DNA from 3 places in the Streptomyces sp. NPDC001373 genome. Region 1 is predicted to be linked to each of the others. Evidence: riboswitches for the same ligand, from Rfam matches in the RefSeq annotation. Region 1 holds a riboswitch; each other region holds the start of a gene.
The links. A riboswitch is a leader RNA that binds a small molecule or an ion and turns the genes downstream of it on or off. The one in region 1 is predicted to bind thiamine pyrophosphate.

Region 1 (5,997 bases):
TCAAGTGGGTCGCCGTTCCCCTGCTGGCGCTCTTCGTCTTCGGCGGGATCATCACCTCGATCATCGGCACGCTGATCGGCTTCGCCTTCAAGGTCCTGCTGTTCGCGGCCCTGGTCGGCGGCCTGGTCTTCGTCGTCAAGAAGGTTACGGGCAGCGGGGCGAAGAGCTCCTCCGGCAACTGGTAGGCCGCCGGGCCCGAGGGGTGCGGGCATTGCGCCAGGCGGGCGAACCTGACCCGGCAAACCCCTCATCCTGTGGCAATCGGTGGATAGGCTGGCAATCCGTGCCGTTCCCTGGGCGCCGGCGGGCCCCCTGGGCCCGCCGCCACGCCTGGGGGTGAGCTGTGTCTCCGGATCGCAATGCCGGTGTGCCGACGCTGATCGGCTCGGTGCAGAGGGCCCTCCGGCTGCTGGAGGCGGCGAGCTCCCATTGCGAAGGAGCCCCGGCGAAGCAGCTGGCGCGCGAGGCGGGGCTCCCGCTTCCCACCGCGTACCACCTGCTGCGCACCCTGACGCACGAGGGCTATCTGCGCCGGGAGGGCGGGGTGTTCGTCCTCGGCGATGCGGCCGGCCGGCTGGCGGACGGAGGACTTCAGCAGAAACGTCGCAGCATGATCCTCGACTCGCTCGCGCACTTTCGCGACGCGGTCGGGGCCCCCGTCTACTTCGCGGTCTACCGCGAGGGTGAGATCGAGGTCATGGGTGTCTCGGACACCCCGGCCAACCCCGCCTGCGAGGAATGGGCCGATTTCCGCGCCACCGCGCACGCGCACGCCATCGGTCAGTGTCTGCTGGGGCAGTTGGACGAGAAGACGCGCAGGGACTACTACGACCGTCGTCCGGTCGAGGGCATCACGCCGTACACCGTGCGGGACATGCGCACGCTGGAGGAGCGGATCGGCTCCCTGCGGCGGATGCAGCCGGTGACCGAGCATCAGGAGTACGCACTGGGCACGGTGTGCGCGGCCATCCCGATCACTGCCGGCGACGCCGCTGCGGCCATGGCCATTTCTCTCCCTGTGCACCAGGAATTCCGCTTGCTGTGTGTAGTCGATCGACTACGGAGTGAAGTAGGCGCGCTGCTGAGCACCCTCTCCTTCTCTATCAGTATCTGAAAACTCACTCCTTGTGATCTGCTGGCGCTTCCACCACCCTTGTCAAGAGGGCCCTGGGGGATCATTCCTGGCCACTTCCACTACAGCGGGGTAGGCAATGCGCGAGTCGGTACAGGCAGAGGTCATGATGAGCTTCCTCGTTTCCGAGGAGCTCGCGTTCCGGATCCCGGTGGAACTCCGGTACGACGCCCGTGACCCCTACGCCGTACGCCTGACCTTCCACCTTCCCGGAGACGCCCCGGTGACCTGGGCGTTCGGCCGGGAGCTGCTTCTCGACGGCATCAACAGGCCCTGCGGTGACGGTGATGTGCACATCGCTCCCACCCAACCGGGAGAGCTCTCCGACGTCCACATCCGCCTCCAGGTCGGCGGCGACCGGGCCCTGTTCCGTGCCGGCGCGGCCCCTCTCGTCGCGTTCCTCGACCGGACCGACCGGCTCGTTCCGCTCGGTCAGGAGCGCAGCCTCGGCGACTTCGAGGAGACCCTCGACGAGGAGCTCGGCAGGATCCTCGCCCAGGCGCAGCAGCAGAACGGGCAGAACGCGGGCTGAGGACCCGCTCTCCGGGGCCCGTCCCCATCCTCCTCAGCGCTTGCGCCGCCGTCCCCGCCCACCGCGGGCGGGCGTCGCGGCCTGGGCGGGGACGGCGCCCGCGGGGGCGGGGGCGGGCCGGTCCGCGGACACCACCAGCGCGGCCAGTGCCGTGGTCACGGGGACCGAGGCGACGAGACCGATCGAGCCCACCAGGGTCCGTACGATCTCCTCCGCCACCAGCTCGCTGTTGGCCACCGTGCCCATGCTGCTGTTCGCGATGGAGAACAGCAGCAGCAGGGGGAGCGCCGCGCCCGCGTAGGCCAGGACGAGGGTGTTGACCACGGAGGCGATGTGGTCCCGGCCGATCCGGATGGCCGCCCGGTACAGGGCGCGCGGACCCATGTCCGGGTCCGCCTGGTGCAGTTCCCAGACGGCGGAGGTCTGGGTGACGGTCACGTCGTCGAGGACGCCGAGCGATCCGATGATCACGCCCGCGAGCAGCAGACCGCTCATGTCGATGTTCGGATAGAGCCCGTGGATCAGCCCGGTGTTGTCGTCCGTGTTCCCGCTCAGGAACGCCCAGCCGATGAACAGCGAACCCAGCAGCCCGATCAGCAGCAGCGAGACCAGGGTGCCGAGGACGGCGACCGAGGTGCGGGCGGTGAGCCCGTGGCACATGTAGAGGGCGATCAGCATGATCGCGCTGGCGCCGACGACCGCGACGAGCAGGGGGTTCGAGCCCTGGAGGATCGCCGGGAGGATGAAGAGGGTCAGCACCCCGAAGCTCACGACGAGCGCGATGAGCGCGAACAGTCCGCGCATCCGGCCGACGACGACCACCGCCACCGCGAAGACGGCCGCGAGCAGGATCATCGGGAACTTGCGGTTCAGGTCGATCACGGAGTACTGGAGGTCGCGCGGCGCGTTCGGCGCGTAGGCGACGACCACCTCCTGGCCCATCTCCAGCTGCCGTGGCGCACCGGGCTGGACGATCTCGAAGAAGACGCGTCCCTTGTCCGGCCCGGTGCCGACCTCGACGGTGGCCCTCTTGCAGGCGCCGGGCTGTGCCTCGCGCCCCTCGGGGGCCGGGCCGTTGCCGGTTGACGGGACTTGCGAGGCGTTCACCGACTTGCAGTCGACGTCGGAGATCGCGACCACCTTCGCCTGCTGCGTCTGACGGTCGAAGCCCACCCCGGTGCGCTCGTGGCCGGGGGCGCCGCCGGGCCAGAGCACCACCAGGCCGGCGAAGACGGCGACGGCGAAGGGGATCAGCACGGCGGAGATCACCTTGCGCAGGTGCTTGGATCCCGGGGCAGCCGGCCCGTGCCCGTGCCCGTGGCCATGCCCATGGTCGTGTCCGCGCGCCTGCCCGTGATCCCGACCGTGTCCGTGCGCGTGCCCATCGGAGTGCCCGTGGCCGTGGGAAGGCTCCTGTGGGCCGTCGGCCGCGTGCCCGGGGGACGCATGTTCGTGGCCGGTGTGGCCCCAGGTTTCTGTGGGCTGGTTGGGGGGCTGCGGCGAGGTCGTCACCGGCAGATCATCGCAAGAGATGAGGGGGCCCACTGTTCAGCACGCCACAGATGACGCTAGCGTGGGGGCTACTTTGCACAACGCGGGAGCTCGGAGCACCGGGCTGAGAGGGCGCTGATCACCGTACGCGCAGCAGATTGCGTGCGGGAGGAGGCTGCGTCGACCGCCGAACCTGTTACCGGGTAATGCCGGCGTAGGGAGATCAGGTCTCATGACCATTCAGGACGCACGCACGCCTGCCGTCGACCAGGGCGCCGACGGCCAGACCGAGCGCCAGCCCGGCTGGCACAAGGGATACCTGGCGGGTTCCCGTCCGGACATCCGGGTGCCGGTCCGCCAGGTCCACCTCACCAACGGCAAGGACGTGACGCTCTACGACACGTCCGGTCCGTACACCGACCCGCAGATCGAGACCGACGTGCGCCGCGGCCTGCCGCCGCTGCGGGAGAACTGGATCATCGGCCGCGGTGACACCGAGGAGTACGCGGGCCGTCCCGTGCGCCCCGAGGACGACGGCATCAAGCACACCTCGCCCCGCGGTGGTCTCAAGAACCTCGACGCGGTCTTCCCCGGCCGCCCGCGCCTCCCGCGCCGGGGCCGCGGCGGCCAGGCCGTCACGCAGCTCGCGTATGCCCGCCGGGGCGAGATCACCCCGGAGATGGAGTACGTCGCGATCCGCGAGAACGTCTCCCCCGAGGTCGTCCGCGAGGAGATCGCCGCAGGCCGCGCGGTGCTCCCGGCCAACGTGAACCACCCGGAGATCGAGCCGATGATCATCGGCAAGCGGTTCCTGGTGAAGGTCAACGCCAACATCGGCAACTCGGCCGTCACCTCCTCCATCGAGGAGGAGGTCGACAAGATGACCTGGGCCACCCAGTGGGGCGCCGACACGGTCATGGACCTCTCGACCGGCCGCAACATCCACACCACGCGCGAGTGGGTCCTGCGCAACTCCCCCGTGCCGATCGGCACTGTGCCGCTCTACCAGGCGCTGGAGAAGGTCGACGGCCGTGCCGAGGACCTGACCTGGGAGATCTACAAGGACACCGTCATCGAGCAGGCCGAGCAGGGCGTCGACTACATGACGGTCCACGCCGGCGTGCTGCTGCCGTACGTGCCGCTGACGGCCCGCCGCAAGACCGGCATCGTCTCCCGCGGCGGCTCGATCATGGCCGCCTGGTGCCTGGCGCACCACAAGGAGAACTTCCTCTACACGAACTTCGAGGAGCTCTGCGAGATCCTCGCGGCGTACGACGTCACGTACTCGCTCGGCGACGGCCTGCGCCCCGGCTCCATCGCTGACGCCAACGACGCCGCGCAGTTCGCGGAGCTGAAGACGCTGGGCGAGCTGAACACGATCGCCAAGCGGCACAACGTGCAGACGATGATCGAGGGCCCGGGCCACGTCCCGATGCACAAGATCAAGGAGAACATCGACCTCCAGCAGGAGATCTGCGAGGAGGCGCCGTTCTACACGCTCGGCCCGCTGACCACGGACGTCGCGCCCGCGTACGACCACATCACCTCGGGTATCGGTGCCGCGATGATCGCCTGGTGGGGCACCGCGATGCTCTGCTACGTGACGCCCAAGGAGCACCTGGGCCTGCCCAACCGCGACGACGTGAAGACCGGCGTCATCACGTACAAGATCGCGGCCCACGCGGCGGACCTGGCCAAGGGCCACCCGGGTGCCCAGGAATGGGACGACGCCCTTTCGGACGCGCGGTTCGAGTTCCGCTGGGAGGACCAGTTCAACCTGGCCCTCGACCCCGACACGGCCCGCGAGTTCCACGACGAGACGCTCCCGGCCGAGCCGGCCAAGACCGCGCACTTCTGCTCCATGTGCGGTCCGAAGTTCTGCTCGATGAAGATCTCCCAGGACATCCGCCGTGAGCACGGCGGCGACCTGAAGGCGGAGGAGATCGAGGCGGGCATGGCGGAGAAGTCCGCCGAGTTCGCCGCCTCGGGCAACCGCGTCTACCTCCCGCTGGCGGACTGAGCCGACCGTACGGACCTGCCCGCGACCTCAGGGGGGAGTCGCGGGACGGTTCGGGCGACTGCCAGGAACGGGGTCTTGTGCTGGAGTGCGCTCCAGCCCCTAGAGTGCGGCCGCATGACCATGCGATACCGGAATCTGGGCGGGACCGGCATAGAGGTGAGTGCCCACTGCCTCGGCACGATGATGTTCGGGGCGGTGGGGAACCCGGATCACGCGGAGTGCGGGCGGATCATCCACGCCGCCCTCGACCAGGGCATCAACTTCGTGGACACAGCCGACATGTACTCGGCGGGCGAGTCCGAGGTGATCGTCGGCAGGGCGCTCAAGGGGCGGCGTGACGACGTGGTGCTCGCCACCAAGGTCCACTTCCAGATGGGAGAGGGCCGCAACCGCAGCGGGAACTCGCGGCGCTGGATCGTGCGGGCGGTCGAGGACAGCCTGCGGCGGCTGGACACCGACTGGATCGACCTGTACCAGGTGCATCGGCCCGACCACTCGACCGATGTAGAGGAGACGCTGTCCGTCCTGGGCGACCTCGTCAGGGCCGGGAAGATCAGGTCCTTCGGCTGCTCGGCCTTTCCCGCCGAGGAACTCGTCGAGGCCCATCACGTCGCCGAGCGCCGGGCCCTGCCCCGGTTCCGTACCGAGCAGCCGCCGTACTCGATCCTCGCGCGCGGCATCGAGGCCGACGTGCTGCCCGTCGCCCGGCGATACGGGATGGGCGTGCTGACCTGGAGCCCCCTCGCCTCGGGCTTCCTGAGCGGGAAGCAGCGGCTCGGCGGCCCGGTCGACCTGACCACCGGGCGGGCGAAGCTGAACCCG
Region 2 (5,997 bases), on a different contig from region 1:
TACAGCACGACGCCGCAGGCGTAGACGTCCACGCGGGCGTCGTAGACACCGTCCTCGATCTGCTCGGGGGCGAGGTAGGAGACGGTGCCGAGGACGGAGCCGGTGGTGTGGGTGGCGGCGTCCACGGAGCGCACGAGGCCGAAGTCGGCGACCTTGACCCGGCCGTCGTCGCCGATCAGGACGTTCTCGGGCTTGATGTCCCGGTGGACGAAGCCGGCGCGGTGGGCGGTGCCGAGGGTGGCGAGGACCGGTTCGAGGATGTCGAGCGCGGCCCGCGGCTGGAGCGCGCCGCGCTCGCGCAGGACATCGCGCAGGGTGCAGCCGGAGACGTACTCCATGGCGAGGTACGTGTAGGGGCCGTCCGTGCCCTGGTCGAAGACGCCGACGACGTTGGGGTGCGCGAGGCGGGCCACGGACTTCGCCTCGCGGATGAAGCGGTCGACGAAGGCGGCGTCGGCGGCCAGGTCCGGGTGCATGATCTTCAGCGCGAGGACGCGGTCGAGGCGGGTGTCGAGGGCCCGGTAGACCGTCGCCATGCCGCCTGCGGCGATGCGGGCGTCGACGCGGTAGCGGCCGTCGAGCACGCGCCCGACGAGGGGGTCATCCAGGGTCGTATCCACCCGGCGATTCTACGAGGGCCCCCGCCACCCCCGGCCGGGGTGTCCACGCCTTGCAGCGCAGCTGTGACGGGGGCGGGGGCGGGGGCGGGGGCGTGGGCGGGGGGTGAGGGCCGGGCCCCTCAGAACGCCGGGCGTTCCGGGTCCAGGGCGGCGCGGCCCTCCAGGGGGGACGAGGCCTCGGCGAAGCGGCGCTGGGGGATGCGGCCCGCGCGGTGGGCCAGCCGGCCCGCCGAGACGGCGTCGCGCATGGCCGCCGCCATGAGCACCGGCTCCTGCGCCCGGGTCACCGCGGAGGCCAGCATCACCGCCGCGCAGCCGAGCTCCATCGCCAGCGCGGCGTCCGAGGCCGTCCCCGCGCCCGCGTCCAGGATGACCGGCACCCCGGCCCGCTCCACGATCAGCTCGAAGTTGTGCGGGTTGCGGATGCCCATCCCGGAGCCGATGGGGGAGCCCAGCGGCATGATCGCCGCACAGCCCACGTCCTCCAGCTTCCGCGCCAGTACCGGGTCGTCGTTCGTGTACGGGAGGACGGTGAAGCCCTCGTCGACCAGGACCTCCGCCGCGTCCAGCAGCTCGACCCCGTCCGGCAGCAGCGTCCGCTCGTCCGCGACCACCTCCAGCTTGATCCAGTCCGTGCCCAGGGCCTCCCGCGCCAGCCGGGCCGTCAGCACGGCCTCGCCGGCGGTGAAGCAGCCCGCCGTGTTGGGGAGGACCGCGATGCCCAGCTTGGACAGGACGGACAGGACGGAGCCCTGGACCGTCGGGTCCAGGCGGCGCATGGCCACCGTCGTCAGCTCGGTGCCGGAGGTGATCAGCGCGCGTTCCAGGACCTCCAGGCTCGGGGCGCCGCCCGTGCCCATGACCAGGCGGGAGGAGAAGGTCCGGCCGCCCAGGGTGAACAGGTCGTCAGCCATGGTGCTCAGCCTCCCTGGACCGCGGTGAGGACCTCGACCCGGTCGCCGTCGCCGACCGCGGTGCGCGGCCACTGTCCGCGAGGGACGACCGTCTCGTTGAGGGCGGCGGCCACGCCGGAGGGGGCGGTGGTCAGGGTGGCGACCACCGTGTCGAGGGTGGTGCCGGCCGCGACCTCGCGCGGCTCGCCGTTGACGGAGATGGTCATGCGAGGGACTCCTGACGCGTGGAGGAGAAGCGGCGGGGGCTGAAGGGGCGGGCGACCTCCGGCACGGCGCCGGTGGTCAGCAGCTCCGCCATGACGTCGCCGGTGAGCGGGGTCAGCAGCACCCCGTTGCGGTAGTGGCCGGTGGCCAGGTGCAGCCCGGGCAGGTCGCTGGGGCCCAGCAGCGGCGCGTTGTCGGGGGTGCACGGGCGCAGCCCGGCCCGGGTCTCGGTCAGGGGGAGCTCGGTGATGCCCGGGACCAGTTCGTGGGCGTCGCGCAGCAGCTCGTAGACCCCGCCGGCGGTGACGGTGGTGTCCCAGCCGAGTTCCTCGCTGGTGGCCCCGACGACGAGCTCGCCGTTCTCGCGCGGGACCAGGTAGACGTGGCTGCCGCGCACCACGGCCCGTACCGTCCGGGACAGGAACGGAGCGTAGGCGGGCGGCACGGCCAGCCGCAGGACCTGCCCCTTGACCGGCCGTACGGGGGGCAGCACCTGCTCCGGTACGCCCTCCAGCCGGCCGCTGAGCGAGCCGGCGGCCAGGACCACCTGGTCGGCGCGCAGCCCGGTGCCGTCGTCGAGCAGCGCTCCCGAGGCCCGGTCGGCGGTGACGAGCAGCCTGCGGGCGGCCGCCCGGTGGATCTCCACCCCGGCCCGCTCGCAGGCGGCCAGCAGTGCGGCGGCGAGCCGGCGCGGGTCCACCTGGTGGTCCCCGTCGACGCGCAGCCCGCCGCGCACCCCGGGGGCCAGCATCGGCTCCAGGCGGCGGCACTCGCGGCCGGTGAGCCACTCGGACTCCAGGCCGCAGCGGCGCTGGAGGGCGTGCAGTTCCCGCAGGTGGAGGCGGTCGTCGGCGTCGAGGGCGACGGCCAGGGTGCCGCAGGCGCGGTAGCCGAGGTCCATGCCGCCGCTGGCCTCGGTGAGCTCGGCGGCGAACTGCGGGTAGCGGGTAGCGGAGGCGAGGTTGAGCCCCAGCAGGGTCTCCTCGCCGTAGTGCAGTTCGGTGACGGCGGCGAGCATGCCGGCCGCGACCCGGGCGGCGCCGCCGCCGGGGTCGGGGTCGGCGAGCGCGGTGCGCAGGCCGCTGCGGGCCGCCCGCCAGGCGGTGACCAGGCCGATGATCCCGCCACCGATGACGAGGACGTCGCAGCCCCGGTGGTCGGATCCCTTGTCGGATGCGTGCATGGGCGTCCAGCCCCTCCCTTCGCCGGCATGACCCGGATCAGGTTCGTACGGTCGGAGGCCGGCCAGCCTCCCTCTCAGCCCGGTGCGCCCGGACTCCCGCGATAGGTACGGTGGCCAGCGTAACCCCGGGGCCGGTGGCGGGTAAGGCTGCCTCCCTGTGGCACCCCGCCCCCCGTTTCCTGACGGGCCGTCAGGTGGCTAGGCTGGCCGTGTGAGTGAGCAGACGGAACAGACGAAGCCCGGTGTCGTGATCGTCGGCGCCGGAATGGCCGGCGTGCAGACCGCGGTGGCCCTGCGGGAACAGGGCTGGACCGGCCCCGTGACCCTGCTGGGCGCCGAACCCCACCAGCCCTACGACCGCCCGCCGCTTTCCAAGGCGGTGCTGCTCGGCAAGGCCGAGGACTCGGCCTTCGACGTCGACTTCGAGGGCCTCGGCATCGCACTCCGCCTGGGCGTCGAGGTCACCGGCCTGCGCGCCGCCGACCACGAGCTGGACACCGAGACCGGCCCGGTCCCGTACGAGGTCCTCGTCCTGGCCACCGGAGCCACGCCCCTGACCCTGCCCGGCACCGACGGCGTCCCCGGCGTCCACCTGCTGCGCACCCTCGACGACGCCGCCCGGCTGCGCCCGGTCCTGGCCGCCGCCCCCGACACCGTCGTGGTCGGGGCCGGCTGGATCGGTGCCGAGTTCGCCACCGCCGCCCGCGAGGCCGGCTGCGCCGTCACCGTGGTCGAGGCGGCCGACCGGGTCCTCGCCGGGGCCCTGCCCGCCGAGGTCGCCGCCCCCATGGCCCGCTGGTACGCCGGAGCCGGCGCCACCCTGCTCACCGGCGCCCGGGTGGCCGGGATCGAGGAGGGCCGGGTGCTCCTCGCGGACGGCCGCGAGCTGCCCGCCGGGGCCGTCGTCGTCGGCGTCGGCGCCCGGCCCGCCACCGAATGGCTGGACGGCAGCGGCGTCGAGCGGGGCCCCGACGGCTCCGTCACCGCCGACGCCCACCTGCGCACCTCCCTGCCCGGGGTGTACGCCGTCGGCGACTGCTCCTCCTTCCCGTCGGCCCGCTACGGGACCCGGCTGCTGGTCCACCACTGGGACAACGCCCTCCAGGGCCCGCGCACGGTGGCGGCGAACATCGTCGCGGGGGAGGCCGTACAGGCCTACGACCCCGTGCCCTACTTCTGGTCCGAGCAGTTCGGCCGCTTCGTGCAGTACGCCGGCCACCACGGCGGCGCCGACACCCTGCTGTGGCGCGGCGACCCGGACGGCGACACCTGGTCGGTGTGCTGGCTGCGCGGGAACGCCCTCGTCGCGGTCCTGGCCGTCGGCCGCCCCCGGGACCTGGCCCAGGGGCGGAAGCTGATCGAGTCGGGCGCCCCCGTGGATCCGGCCAGGGTCGCCGACCCGGGCGTACCGCTGAAGTCGGCCGCCGTCTGACACGGTCCCGGAGCCCGGCCCGCGGCTCCGCGGCCGGGGCCGTAACCGGACGCGGACCCCGATCCGGGCGGATCCCCGCCTACGCGGACGGACCCGGACGGACGGGGCCGGGTACCGGGTGCCCCGCCGAGGTGGCAGGCTTGTCCCCGTGACCGAGATTGACGCAAAGATCGATGCCCTCGTCCCCTCCTGGCTGTACCTCCCCGACATCGCGGAGATGCTCGACATCGAGGTGACCCGGGTCCGCCAGATGGTCAAGGAAGGGCAGCTGATCGCCGTACGCCGGGGCGAGAACCGCGCCCTGCAGGTTCCGGCCCAGTTCATCGACGGCGACAAGGTCGTCAAGGGACTCGTCGGCCTGCTGACGGTGCTGCGCGACGACCGCTTCTCCGACGAGGAGATGCTGGAGTGGCTCTTCACCGAGGATCCGACCCTGCCCGGCACCCCCGTGCAGGCGCTGCGCGAGAATCGCGGCACGGAGGTGAAGCGCCGCGCCCAGGCGCTCGCCCTCTGACCGGCTGATCCACGGGTGTGCGGGCCGGCGGGGTAGCCTCGGCCCGCCCGCACACCGCCACCACCAGGGGGGTACTCCCATGCAGCAGCTGTCCGACGCCCGGCTCTACCTGTGCACGGACGCCCGAAAGCGGCAGGGAGACCTCCCCGAGTTCCTCGACGCCGTCCTGGCCGGCGGGGTGGACGTCGTCCAGCTCCGCGACAAGGGCATGGAGGCCGGCGAGGAACTCGAACACCTCCGGGTCTTCGCCGAGGCCGCCCGCCGGCACGGCAAGCTCCTCGCGGTCAACGACCGCGCCGACGTCGCGCACGCCATCGGCTCCGACGTCCTGCACCTGGGCCAGGGCGACATCCCCGTCCCCGCCGCCCGCGCGATCCTCGGCCGGGACGTCCTGATCGGGCGCTCCTGCCACTCCGCGTCCGAGGTCGACGCCGCCGTCGCCGAACCCGGCGTGGACTACTTCTGCACCGGCCCCTGCTGGCCCACCCCCACCAAGCCCGGCCGCCACGCCCCCGGCCTGGACCTCGTCCGCCACGCGGCCTCCCTGGACCAGGCCCGCCCCTGGTTCGCGATCGGCGGCATCGACGCCGCCAACCTGGACGAGGTCCTCGACGCCGGTGCCACCCGCGTCGTCGTCGTCCGCGCCATCACCGAGGCCTCCGACCCCGGTGCCGCCGCCGCCGAGCTGGCCAAGCGCGTCCGCGCCCGCCTCGCCTGAGGCCCCGGACCCGTTCCGCCCCGCCCGGACCCGCCCCGCCCGGACCCGTTCCGCCCCGCCCGGACCCGTTCCGCCCGGACCCGACCCGGCCCGGGCGGCGGCCCCCTCGCACCGTGCTCGCACCCCGCTCGCGCGGACCTCGTGCCCGGCCGGAGCCCGCGCCGGGGTGTCCAAAAATCCGTCCAATGGGTGGACAGCGCTTCGGCGTCCGCCGGGGCGCGTCTAACCTGCCCGTATGGCCCTTGGTACCGCTTCCACCTGGTCGGACCGCGCACACACGGTCCGCGACCTCCTCGCGTCCGGAGCCTCGTATTCCTTCGAGTTCTGGGCTCCCAAGACCGAGAAGGGCGAGCGCAACCTCTGGAACGCGCTCCGCCGGATCGAGGCGGTCTCCCCGAGCTTCGTCTCCGTC
Region 3 (5,997 bases), on a different contig from region 1:
CGTCCGGCGGCCCAGACGCCGCGGACCGGCCCTGCATGCGCGGGGTGACCCCCACCCCGTCGTACCGAGGAGTACCGCATGGCCCCCCGTCCCGCTCCGGGTGAGCTCACCTTCGTCGCCCCGCGAGGGGCCAAGAAGCCGCCCCGGCACCTCGCCGACCTCACCCCCGCCGAGCGCCGCGAAGCGGTGGCCGCCATCGGCGAGAAGCCGTTCCGGGCCAAGCAGCTCTCCCAGCACTACTTCGCCCGCTACGCCCACGACCCGGCGGAGTGGACCGACATCCCGGCGGCCTCGCGCGAGAAGCTCCAGCAGGAGCTGCTGCCCGAGCTGATGAACGTCATCCGGCACATCAGCTGCGACGACGACACCACCCGCAAGACCCTCTGGAAGCTGCACGACGGCACCCTCGTGGAGTCCGTCCTGATGCGCTACCCCGACCGGGTCACCATGTGCATCTCCTCGCAGGCCGGCTGCGGGATGAACTGCCCGTTCTGCGCCACCGGCCAGGCCGGCCTCGACCGCAACCTGTCCACCGCCGAGATCGTGCACCAGATCGTCGACGGCATGCGCGCCCTGCGCGACGGCGAGGTCCCCGGCGGCCCGGCCCGCCTGTCCAACATCGTCTTCATGGGCATGGGCGAGCCGCTCGCCAACTACAACCGCGTCGTCGGCGCCATCCGCCGCCTCACCGACCCTGAGCCCGACGGCCTGGGCCTGTCGCAGCGCGGCATCACCGTCTCCACCGTCGGCCTGGTCCCGGCCATGCTGCGGTTCGCCGACGAGGGCTTCAAGTGCCGCCTCGCCGTCTCCCTGCACGCCCCGGACGACGAGCTGCGCGACACCCTCGTTCCCGTGAACACCCGCTGGAAGGTCCGCGAGGTCCTCGACGCGGCCTGGGAGTACGCCGAGAAGTCCGGCCGCCGGGTCTCCATCGAGTACGCCCTGATCCGCGACATCAACGACCAGGCCTGGCGCGGCGACCTCCTCGGCCGCCTGCTCAAGGGCAAGCGCGTGCACGTCAACCTGATCCCGCTGAACCCGACGCCCGGCTCGAAGTGGACCGCCTCGCGCCCCGAGGACGAGAAGGCCTTCGTCGAGGCCATCGCCCGCCACGGCGTGCCCGTGACCGTACGGGACACCCGTGGCCAGGAGATCGACGGAGCGTGCGGGCAGCTCGCGGCGAGCGAGCGGTAGTCTGGCCCGCGTACATCTGCATATTCCGACAGGGGAGCGCCACAGCGCTGAGAGTGCGGCAACACGTTTTCGGATCAAGCACCGTGGCCGCAGACCCTCTGAACCTCGCCCAGGTCATTCTGGGTAGGAAGTTCGGTCACCACCTCAAGCTGTTGCGCCCTGCCCGGGTGCCCGCTCCATCCGAGCGCCCGGGCAGGGCCGCGTCTTCTCCTGGTCATACCCAGGAGGAATCAACCGTGAGCACCACCAAGAAGATCGCGGGTGCGGCGCTGGCCGCGGCCCTCGGTGTTGGCACGCTCGCCGCGTGCGGCGGCGGCGCCAAGAACGAGGAGGGGGCGGCCGCGAGCGGGGCCCCGAAGTCCAAGACGATCACGCTCGTCTCCCACGACTCCTTCAACGTGTCCGAAGCGGTCCTGAAGGAGTTCGAGCAGCAGAGCGGCTACACCGTCAAGGTGCTGAAGTCCGGGGACGCCGGCGCCGCCCTGAACCAGGAGATCCTCACCAAGGGCTCCCCGCGCGGCGACGTCTTCTTCGGCGTGGACAACACCCTTCTCTCGCGCGCCCTCGACAACGGGATCTTCACCCCGTACGAGGCCAAGGGCCTGGACGGGGTCAAGCCCGAGTACGTGCTCGACAAGCAGCACCGGGTCACCCCCGTCGACTCCGGCGACATCTGTGTCAACTACGACAAGGCCTACTTCGCCGACAAGAAGATCGCCCCGCCGCAGACGCTGGACGACCTGGTCAAGCCGGAGTACAAGAACCTGCTGGTCACCGAGAACGCCGCCACCTCCTCGCCCGGCCTCGGCTTCCTGCTCGCCTCCGTCGGCAAGTACGGCGAGGACGGCTGGAAGGACTACTGGAGCAAGCTGAAGGCCAACGGCGTCGAGGTCGTCGACGGCTGGGAGCAGGCCTACAACGAGCGGTTCTCCGGCTCCGCCGGCGGCAAGAAGGCCAAGGGCGACCGCCCGCTGGTCGTCTCCTACGCCTCCAGCCCGCCGGTCGAGGTCCTCTACGGCGACCCCCAGCCGGCCGAGGCCCCGACGGGCGTGGCCACCGGCACCTGCTTCCGCCAGGTCGAGTTCGCGGGCCTGCTGAAGGGCGCGAAGAACGAGGAGGGCGGCAAGGCACTCATCGACTTCCTGATCGGCAAGAAGTTCCAGGAGGACATGCCGCTCCAGATGTTCGTGAACCCGGTGGTCAAGGACGCGAAGCTGCCGGAGGCGTTCACCAAGCACGGCGTGGTGGTCGAGAAGCCGGAGAACGTGGCCCCCGAGACCATCGCGAAGAACCGTGACCAGTGGGTCAAGGCATGGTCCTCGATCGTCGTGAAGTAGTCCGCGACGGCTCCCCGAAGGAGGGCGGGCGGGCCACGGCCGTCAGACTGGCCCTGATGGCCGTGCCGCTCGCCTTCTTCGGGCTGTTCTTCGCCTACCCCGTCGCAGCGATCGTCGGCCGCGGGTTCAGGACGGACGGGGGCTGGCAGTTCGGCCGGATCGGCGAGGTGCTCTCCCAGCCCGACATCGCCGGCGTGCTCTGGTTCACCACCTGGCAGGCGCTCGCCTCGACGGTGCTCACCCTGATCGTCGCGCTCCCGGGCGCGTACGTGTTCGCGCGGTTCTCCTTTCCCGGCAAACAGCTGCTGCGTGCCCTGGTCACGGTCCCCTTCGTGCTGCCGACCGTCGTCGTCGGCACGGCCTTCCTGGCACTGGTCGGGCGCAACGGGCTCCTCGACGAGGTGTGGGGCGTCCGGCTGGACACCACCGTCTGGGCGATCCTGCTCGCCCACGTCTTCTTCAACTACGCCGTCGTCGTGCGTACGGTCGGCGGCCTGTGGGCCCAGCTGGACCCGCGCCAGGAGGAGGCGGCCCGGGTACTGGGCGCCGGGCGGTTCACGGCCTGGCGGCGGGTGACCCTGCCCGCGCTCTCGCCGTCGGTGGCCGCCGCCGCGCTGATGGTGTTCCTGTTCACCTTCAGCTCCTTCGGCGTCGTGCAGATCCTGGGCGGGCCCTCGTACGCCACGCTGGAGGTCGAGGTCTACCGGCAGACGGCGCAGCTCCTGGACCTGCCGACGGCCGCCGTGCTGACGCTGGTCCAGTTCGCCGCCGTCGGGATCATCCTCGGCGTGCACGCCTGGACCGTGCGCCGGCGGGAGACGGCGCTGCGGCTCGTCGACCCCTCGCGCACCGCGCACCCGCCGCGCGGCTGGGCGCAGCGCGGGCTGCTGGGCGGGGTGCTGCTGACGGTGGCGCTGCTGATCGTGGCCCCGCTCGCCGTGCTGGTGGAGCGGTCCCTGGACGCGCCCGGCGGGTACGGCTTCGGGTTCTACCGGGCGCTCCAGGAGAGCGGCTCCGGAGGCGGAACGTTTCTGGTGCCGCCGCTGGAGGCCATCGGCAACTCCCTCGAGTACGCGCTTGCCGCCACCGCCATCGCCCTGGCCGTCGGCGGACTCGCGGCCGCGGCGCTGGCCCGGCGCGCGGGCCGCTTCGTCCGGGGCTTCGACGCACTGCTGATGCTGCCCCTCGGGGTGTCCGCCGTGACGGTGGGCTTCGGGTTCCTGATCACCCTGGACGAGCCGCCGCTGGATCTGCGCACCTCCTGGATCCTGGTGCCGCTGGCGCAGGCGTTGGTCGGGGTGCCGTTCGTCGTACGGACCATGCTGCCGGTGCTGCGCGCGGTCGACGGGAGGCTGCGGGAGGCGGCGGCCGTGCTCGGGGCGTCGCCGCTGCGGGTGTGGCGCGAGGTGGACCTGCCGCTGGTGCGGCGGGCGGTGCTGATCGCGGCGGGCTTCGCCTTCGCGGTCTCGCTGGGCGAGTTCGGCGCGACGGTGTTCATCGCCAGGCCGGACCGTCCGACGCTGCCGGTGGCCGTGGCCCGGCTGCTGGGGCGGGCCGGCGAGGTGAACTACGGGCAGGCCATGGCCCTGAGCACGATTCTGATGCTGGTGTGCGCGGTGTCCCTGCTGGTGCTGGAGCGACTGCGACCCGACAAGACCTCGGGAGAGTTCTGATGACCCTGCTCCGGCTCGAAGGGGTGACGGTGCGCTTCGGCGGCCGCGCGGTCGTGGACGCGGTGGACCTGGAGGTCGCAGAGCACGAGACCGTCTGCGTGCTGGGGCCGAGCGGCAGCGGCAAGTCCACCCTGCTGCGGGTGGTGGCCGGGCTCCAGCCGCCCTCCGCCGGCCGGGTGCTGCTCGGCGGCGCCGACCAGGCCGGGGTGCCGGTGCACCGGCGGGGGGTCGGCCTGATGTTCCAGGACCACCAGCTCTTCCCGCACCGGGACGTCGGCGCGAACGTCGCCTTCGGCCTGCGCGTCCGGGGCTCCGCGAAGGCGGAGCAGGGGGAGCGGGTCGCCCGGCTGCTGGACCTGGTCGGGCTCCCCGGGGCCCAGGGCCGGGCCGTGGCCTCGCTGTCGGGCGGTGAGCAGCAGCGCGTGGCCCTGGCCCGGGCGCTGGCCCCCTCGCCGAGGCTGCTGATGCTGGACGAGCCGCTGGGCCAGCTCGACCGGGGGCTGCGCGAGCGGCTGGTGGTCGAGCTCCAGGGGCTGTTCTCCCGGCTGGGCACCACCGTGCTGGCCGTCACCCACGACCAGGGCGAGGCCTTCGCGCTGGCCGACCGGGTGGTGGTGATGCGGGACGGCCGGATCGCCCAGGTGGGAACCCCGCTGGAGGTGTGGCAGCGGCCGGCCTCGGAGTTCGTGGCACGGTTCCTCGGCTTCGAGAACGTGGTCCCGGCCACCGTCTCCGGGGGCGCCGCCGCGACCCCGTGGGGGAAGGTCCCCGTACCGGCCGGCTCGCCCGAGGGCGAGCAGCGGCTGCTGGTCCGGCCGGCCGGGGTGGTGCCGGCCGCGGCCGGGCTGGACTGCGTGGTGGAGTCCCGTACCTTCCGGGGAACGCACGTGGCCCTGCGGCTCCGGCCCGCGTCGGGCCCCGTACTGGAGGCGGAGTGCGCCCTCGCCGCCGCCCCGGCCGCGGGGGACCGTCTCGCGGTGGCCTTCACGCCCTCCGAGGTGGTCGTCCTGCCCTAGGGACGTCTCCGTACGGGCGGGCCTAGGCGGCTCGGATGCCGTCGCAGGCGATCGGCAGGTGGCGCGGGCCGCGCAGGACCGCGTTCTGCCGGTAGGGCGGCGGGTCCTCCAGCAGCCGCGCGTTCTCCAGCCTGCGGGCCAGCTCGCTCAGGGCCAGCGCGGCCTCCAGCCGGGCCAGCGGCGCGCCGAAGCAGCTGTGGATCCCGCTGCCCAGGCCCAGGTGCTGGACGTCCTCGCGGTCGGGGTCGAAGCGGTCCGGGTCCTCGAACCGCTTCGGGTCGCGGTTCCCGGAGGCGATGACCAGCCAGAGCGAGGAGCCCTTGGGGATGGTCACCCCCGCCACCTCGATGTCGGCCAGCGTGCTGCGCTGCGGCAGCAGCTGCACCGGGGGCTCGTAGCGCAGCAGCTCCTCCACCATCGGCACGGCCAGGTTCGGGTCGGAGCGCAGCCGGTCCAGGTGCTCCGGCCGGCGCAGGAGCGTGAGCATCCCGTTCGTGATCAGGTTGACGGTGGTCTCGTGCCCGGCGATCAGCAGCAGGGCCGCCGTGCTGAGGACCTCCATGGTGCTCATCGTGCCGTCCGGCCCCTGCCCGGTTGCCAGCTCCGAGAGCATGTCCCCGGTCGGGTTCCTGCGCCGCTCCTCGATCAGCCCGGCCAGGTACATGCCGAGCTCCATGCGGGAGTCCTGCGTCTTCTTCATCCGTTCGGCGGGGTCGGCGTCCGGATCGGGGTCCAGGCTCGCGGCGAGGGTGTCGGCCCAGACGTGGAAGCGGGCCT

Region 2: it holds a riboswitch for thiamine pyrophosphate, as region 1 does, so the genes downstream of both, thiO (glycine oxidase ThiO) here and thiC (phosphomethylpyrimidine synthase ThiC) in region 1, are expected to answer to the same signal.
Region 3: it holds a riboswitch for thiamine pyrophosphate, as region 1 does, so the genes downstream of both, ACFY15_RS00380 (thiamine ABC transporter substrate binding subunit) here and thiC (phosphomethylpyrimidine synthase ThiC) in region 1, are expected to answer to the same signal.

Annotation. Positions count from the first base shown of each region.
Region 1 is NZ_JBIAWQ010000002.1:109,154-115,150, reverse strand. It holds gene ACFY15_RS05860 (DUF5326 family protein) at 1-185, shown strand, start outside; gene ACFY15_RS05855 (IclR family transcriptional regulator) at 368-1,114, shown strand; gene ACFY15_RS05850 (SsgA family sporulation/cell division regulator) at 1,212-1,664, shown strand; gene ACFY15_RS05845 (YibE/F family protein) at 1,698-3,176, opposite strand; TPP riboswitch at 3,249-3,393, shown strand; gene thiC (phosphomethylpyrimidine synthase ThiC) at 3,388-5,175, shown strand; gene ACFY15_RS05835 (aldo/keto reductase) at 5,296-5,997, shown strand, end outside.
Region 2 is NZ_JBIAWQ010000004.1:321,227-327,223, reverse strand. It holds gene pknB (Stk1 family PASTA domain-containing Ser/Thr kinase) at 1-620, opposite strand, end outside; gene ACFY15_RS12455 (thiazole synthase) at 740-1,534, opposite strand; gene thiS (sulfur carrier protein ThiS) at 1,540-1,740, opposite strand; gene thiO (glycine oxidase ThiO) at 1,737-2,921, opposite strand; TPP riboswitch at 2,919-3,031, opposite strand; gene ACFY15_RS12440 (NAD(P)/FAD-dependent oxidoreductase) at 3,133-4,353, shown strand; gene ACFY15_RS12435 (Rv2175c family DNA-binding protein) at 4,502-4,867, shown strand; gene thiE (thiamine phosphate synthase) at 4,947-5,585, shown strand; gene metF (methylenetetrahydrofolate reductase [NAD(P)H]) at 5,821-5,997, shown strand, end outside.
Region 3 is NZ_JBIAWQ010000001.1:89,908-95,904, reverse strand. It holds gene rlmN (23S rRNA (adenine(2503)-C(2))-methyltransferase RlmN) at 79-1,194, shown strand; TPP riboswitch at 1,215-1,342, shown strand; gene ACFY15_RS00380 (thiamine ABC transporter substrate binding subunit) at 1,431-2,531, shown strand; gene ACFY15_RS00375 (ABC transporter permease) at 2,588-4,204, shown strand; gene ACFY15_RS00370 (ABC transporter ATP-binding protein) at 4,204-5,220, shown strand; gene ACFY15_RS00365 (cytochrome P450) at 5,243-5,997, opposite strand, start outside.